Regions from separate parts of the Exiguobacterium sp. s143 genome, predicted to be linked through region 2. Evidence: predicted binding sites of a transcription regulator. Region 2 holds the regulator's gene; the other holds the start of a gene.

Region 1 (3,201 bases), on a different contig from region 2:
GATAATCTGATTCTTCTTTTCTCCCAACTTAGGCACCTGCTTTCAATTCTAATATGAGGTCGCGGAGTTCAGCAGCTCGTTCGAACTGCATGTCTTTCGCCGCTTGACGCATCTCTTGGTCGAGCTGCTCAAGCAACGTTTCGCGCTCCGGTTTTTTGAGTTTGTTGAACTTCTCGAGTTTTTCGACAGTGTCGTCGCTCTCGATCGTCGTACTGATGACACCACGAACGTCTTTTTTGATCGTCTGCGGCGTGATACCATGTTCTTCGTTGAACGCCATCTGGATCGCGCGACGGCGTTCCGTCTCATCGATCGCGCGTTGCATCGAATCGGTTACTTTATCGGCAAACAAGATGACGTGTCCTTCCGAGTTCCGAGCCGCCCGACCAATCGTTTGAATCAGCGAACGGTCCGAACGGAGGAACCCTTCCTTATCGGCATCAAGAATCGTCACGAGTGAGACTTCCGGAATATCGAGTCCTTCTCGTAACAAGTTGATCCCGACGAGGACATCGTATTTTCCGAGTCGTAAGTCACGGATGATTTCAATCCGTTCCAGTGTCTTGATCTCCGAGTGCATATAGTTGACCTTGACACCATTCTCTTTCAAGTAATCGGTCAAATCTTCTGCCATCTTCTTCGTCAGTGTCGTCACGAGAACACGTTCGTTCTTCGCGACCCGGTCACGGATGTTATCCATCAAGTAATCGATTTGTCCCGTGATTGGATGAATCTCGATCGTCGGATCGACGAGGCCGGTCGGACGGATGATTTGCTCGACCATCTCTTTCGAATGTTCGAGTTCATACGGTCCTGGTGTCGCCGAGATATAGATTGCCTGACTGACTTTTTCCTCAAACTCCTCGAACCGTAAAGGACGGTTGTCTTTTGCCGACGGAAGACGGAAGCCGTGATCGACAAGGACTTGTTTCCGTGCCTGGTCTCCGTTATACATCCCGCGAATTTGCGGCAGTGTGACGTGCGACTCATCGGCAACGAGTAAGAAGTCCTTCGGGAAGTAATCGAGCAAAGTATACGGTGTTGCCCCTTCTGGCATCAAGTTCAAATGACGCGAGTAGTTCTCGATTCCGGAACAATAGCCCATCTCACGCATCATCTCAAGGTCGTAGTTCGTCCGTTGTTCGAGCCGTTGCGCTTCGAGCAACTGATTGTCTTCGCGTAACTTCGCAAGCTGGACCTCTAGTTCCTTCTCGATGTTCGCGATCGCTTTTTGCAGACGGGTATCTCCCGTCACGAAGTGGGACGCCGGGAAGATCGAGATGTGCTCGCGGTCCGCAACGATCTCACCTGTCAGCGGATCCATGTCACGGATCCGTTCGATCTCGTCACCGAAGAACTCGACCCGGACACACTGTTCGTCGCGGGACGCCGGGAAGATTTCGACGACGTCTCCCCGGACACGGAACCGTCCGCGCTGGAAGTCGATGTCATTACGCTCGTACTGGATGTCGATCAAGCGACGGAGCATCTCGTTTCGCCCCATCTCATTGCCAACACGTAGTGACAAGACGTGGTTGTTGTACTCTTCCGGGTTACCGAGACCATAAATACACGAGACAGACGCAACGATCAAGACGTCCTCCCGTTCGAACAGGGCGGACGTCGCCGAGTGACGTAGTTTATCAATCTCGTCGTTGATCGAAGAGTCTTTCTCAATGAACGTATCCGTCGATGGGACATACGCCTCCGGTTGGTAATAATCATAAAAACTAACGAAGTATTCGACCGCATTGTTCGGGAAGAATTCCTTGAACTCCGAGTAGAGTTGTCCCGCTAGTGTTTTGTTGTGGGCAAGGACGAGCGTCGGTTTTTTGATTTCCTTGATGACGTTCGAGACCGTGAACGTCTTCCCGGTACCAGTCGCCCCAAGCAACGTCTGATGTCGTTCGCCTTGTTTTAGCCCAGTCACCAATTTTTCGATTGCCGTCGGCTGATCACCGCCTGGCTCAAATGGTGAAACGAGTTCAAATTCCATCGTTTGCTTCCCCCTCATCACGTAAAAAATCTATTTTTATTGTACCACTTTACGAACAAACATTCGATTATGAAGTGCTCCTTTTAGGAAGTTACCCTTTTTTTCGAAAATGCAAAAGTTTCTTTTTTGCTTCGAGTGTTGATCCTCGATTTTTCTGCCGACAAAAAAATCCCCGTCACGGCTGTTCCGTGACAGGGATGTACTCGTTAATGCAAGGACCGCACTTTAGTGCGACCATGGACCGGCTCATTGACGAACAGGATGCCGAGCTCATGATGATCTTGTTCATAGAAGGCACGTTGCGCAAACCGGATATCTCCGTTATGGTTCATGACTTCAAGACGCAGATACGGTTTGTGTTTTTGGATGGCTTCGTAGAACGATGTTTCCGAATCGACCTTTTCACCATTGACCTTATAAATCGCTTCGCCCGGAATCAAGCCCATCTCGGCAGCTGGTTTATCAGGTAGCGTTCCGAGAATGACGGCACCACGTGTTCCATTGAGGAACAATGGTGTCTGTGCCCGGTTCAAGCGTTTGACCCGCTGATGCAATAGGATATGCAGGACGAGCAACAAGACGATCCCATACAGCCATTCCGCTTGTCCGGTGACGTACGCAAGAACCGTCAAGAGAATCGCGACGAGACTCGTAATCAAACGTCCTTGAACAAGCGGACGCATCAATTCTTTCGGCAGCTTACCCGTAAAGAGGAAGCTGAAGCCGATTGGTAACCAGAGAACGATCGGAACGAGCTCTGGGAAGCTGTAACGTGGCCACCAGGCTTCAAGCACATCGCCCGGAACAAAGACAAGCAAAGGCAACAGCCAAAGTTTATTCGCTGACAGTCCACCGATGAAGCGACCACGCTTCGAGACGACGAGTGACGGTGACAGGCGTCGTTGCCCGCGCCACCAGACGAGTAGACATTCCGCGACGAGCGTTAACGTCGCAAGCAATAAAATCATTTTCGGCTCAACCGCTCGAACCGGATCAAGACGTGAATCCATTAGGAACCAGCCGGCAAGTCCAAGCAAAACGATCGGCCAAAGCGGTACGTTCAAGCGAACGATACCGACCAACAGCAGGACGCTTGAGAGTCCGAGTAACAACAGAGCGTATTGCGGCGTCAGCGTCAATCCAAGCCAGCCACTGACGACGGATAAGACGAGACCAATTAGTAACCCGGGTAAAAGTGTTTCGAG
Region 2 (3,201 bases):
GTTTCATGTAATGAAGCCAAACGAGAATGGCGCCGATGAAAGCTCCGACAAGTTGTCCGGCAATGTAGATCGGAACGTCTGCCCACGGTAGGTCAGAGTTCAAAGCAAGTGCAATCGTCAATGCGGGGTTCAAGTGTGCTCCACTCTCAGCAGCGACGAATGCTGCTGTCATGACGGCAAGACCCCAAGCGAACGTGATGACGATCCATCCGCTGTTTTCCGATTTCGTCTTTTTCAAGACGACACCGGCGACGACTCCATCCCCGAGCAGGATGAGAATCATCGTACCGATCATTTCTAGTACAAAGTTATTCATGCAAAAACCCTCCCTTTGGATTAAAGCAGATAATGGCCTTTCTACTTTAAATTACTCTGATTTGAGAACGTTTTCAATACATATAATTGAAATATAGGAATGGAAATTTTTTATTTTGATGTTTAAAGATACGAAAAAGTGGATAAGAAAACACCTCTTCCTGCCTGCGAGCAAGCAAAAGAGGTGTTACCGACGACGTTTTTTTCTTTTTTTAGGTCGAAACCAACTGCTGGAATAATCTAGTAGGATATGAATCGTACTCGCCACCATGATACCGACGACGAATGCAGGCAAGGAAGCGAACCACGAATCAATCGTAGCAGAATCAAGAACCTGAAAATATAGACTTAAAAATAGTAGGGGAATCAGAATCGCAGCACTGTACAGAAGCCGAATGATGTCTCCGATGATCAGTCCATGCGACCAGATCGATCGGTGAGGCATGATCTTGACATACGGCATCCACAAGACTCGAAATGGTCCAAAGCGATAATACGGTTCTGACTTTAAATCGAGGTCGGGTGACAACCAAAGGGTACCGACAGCGATACCGATGGCAGTCGGTAACCAATCGGTTTGTTGCGTTGCGACCGAATACGCAACGTAACCCGTCAGTGCGACGGTATTGACGGTATCATGTACATTTCCTGAAGGCATGAAAAAAGACCAGTCGTAACTGGTCCCTCCGTCAATGAATCGTCCGATACACGCCGATTACCTTACCAAGAATGGAGACATTATCGAAATACATCGGATCCATCGAGTCATTTTCTGGTTGTAGACGTACCTGTTGATCTTCTAAGAAGAACCGTTTCACCGTCGCTTCGCTATCTTCGGTCATAGCTACGACGATTTCTCCGTTTTCTGCTGTGTTTTGTTGGCGCACGATGACACGATCGCCGTCAAGAATACCTGCGTTAATCATCGATTCACCATCGATCGTCAACATGAAGACCGTTTCGTTTCCTACATAATGTGCAGGGAGCGGGAACTGTTCTTCGATGTTTTCAATCGCTGTAATCGGAAGACCTGCTGTGACTTTCCCGATGACGGGAACATGGACGATGGCTTCCGTGATTTCTTCAGGCTTATCAAGCAATATCTCAATCGCACGTGGTTTCGTCGGGTCACGGCGAATCATTCCCCGCTTCTCGAGTCGATCCAAATGACCGTGTACCGTCGAGCTAGACGCGAGTCCGACTGCTTCTCCGATTTCACGAACTGATGGTGGATACCCCTTCAGTTTCACTTCAGAGACGATGTAGTCGAGAATCTCTTGTTGGCGCTTAGACATTTTCCGCATACGAATTGCCACCTCTTTCTGGATTGAAGTTTGAAATGTAAGAATATATGTTTCTAGATTCACTATAACATAGAACAAATGAGCGTACAAACAATTGTTCGACATTTTGTATTGACCGAACACGGGTTCTGTGTTTATTATGAGTTATGCGAACAATTGTTCCGCGAACATTTATTCTAACTCATTCATTTCATATTTGGAGGGATTCATGATGATTCATACGATTCGTACTCATGCTTTTTCAATTCTCTTCTATGCATTAAGTATTGCCTTCGTGATCTTTTTACTCACACCACGCCCGGATGAAAAAGTGGCGCAACTGATGACAGCTTCCGTTACGGTCGATGAGAACGCTACAGTCGAACAAATCGCTGAAGTCTACAATGATGGTTCGATGTCAGATGAAGAGTACGTCAATTGGTTGATTAAAAATAATGATGTTGAAACAAAACACGTCATCTCAAAAAGCAAAATCGTTGTACCAATCGCACAACAATGACAAAATGGAAAAGTTGTGAAAGAACGAACAGGGATGTGAGGTACGATGAAGGTCGTGATTTATTGTCGAGTGTCGACCGAAAAAGAAGCACAAGATAGTTCGATTGAACGCCAACGGATGGAGCTTTCGAAGGTCGCGTCTCAAAAGGGTTTTGATGTCGTGGATGTCGTCTCTGAAAAAGAGAGTGGATATGACGTCGATCGGGAAGGGATGCTGACGGTTCTTGATCATGTAACACGTGATGCGGTAGATGCGGTCCTCGTGACAGATGACACACGGATTGGTCGAGGGAATGCGAAAATCGCTATTTTGCACACGTTTAAGAAGCACGGTGTTCGGTTGATGACACTTGATTCTGATGGAGAATACCAGCTTGCGGATGCAGAAGCAATGGTCCTTGAGATTGTCTCACTGGTGGAAGAATATCAACGGAAACTGCATAACGCAAAAATCGCGCGCGGCATGCGGCGAGCTGTTGAACAAGGCTTTCGCCCGGAACGAAATCTGAATCGCCAAGGAGAGAACGCTGGGCGTAGTCGAAAGGACGTACCGATCGAAGAAATCGTACGTCTTCGAGAGCTCGGACTGACGTTTTCAGATATCGCCATCACCTTGCGTGGGATGGGACATGATATTTCAAAGGCAACGGTCAATCGTCGATATCTTGAATACCGCGAACTGACACCTAGCCCGGAATGAAGAGCAAGTTACCCGTCGACTGACGCGGTTAACTTGCTTTTTTTTATAGCCTCTTTTAAAGTAAGGATACAATTGAACAACTCAAGTTTGAGTCGTACAGAAAGAGGGATTCCATGTTATCACAAGAACAATTAGATCGAATCAATGCATTAGCGAATAAATCAAAAGTCGAACCGTTATCAGAAGCCGAAACGGCAGAGCAAAAAGAGTTACGTGCAGCGTATCTCGCAGCATTCCGTGGATCGTTCAAAAACCAACTCATGGGCATGAAAATCGTCGATGAAGAAGGAACGGACGTAACACCAGAGAAATTGAAACAAGCACAAGAAGAAGAACGGAATAAACAATAATCGTTTATTTCTTCTATAGTAAGGAAGAGGTCCC

What was found. The regulator LexA, encoded in region 2, represses DNA repair genes until DNA is damaged. The targets are predictions, from matches to a motif close to CGAACATATGTTCG.
Region 1: uvrB (excinuclease ABC subunit UvrB) is a predicted target of LexA. The motif match lies at 2,049-2,062, and genes of this name have one in related genera.

Annotation. Positions count from the first base shown of each region.
Region 1 covers NZ_JACSMX010000001.1:1,187,685-1,190,885, forward strand. Annotated here, with positions in the region: gene uvrA (excinuclease ABC subunit UvrA) at 1-27, opposite strand, end outside; gene uvrB (excinuclease ABC subunit UvrB) at 29-1,996, opposite strand; gene KNQ03_RS06360 (PDZ domain-containing protein) at 2,203-3,201, opposite strand, start outside.
Region 2 covers NZ_JACSMX010000002.1:434,533-437,733, forward strand. Annotated here, with positions in the region: gene KNQ03_RS10445 (MIP/aquaporin family protein) at 1-316, opposite strand, end outside; gene KNQ03_RS10450 (metal-binding protein) at 503-973, opposite strand; gene lexA (transcriptional repressor LexA) at 1,005-1,619, opposite strand; gene yneA (cell division suppressor protein YneA) at 1,831-2,118, shown strand; gene KNQ03_RS10465 (YneB family resolvase-like protein) at 2,164-2,817, shown strand; gene KNQ03_RS10470 (DUF896 domain-containing protein) at 2,931-3,167, shown strand.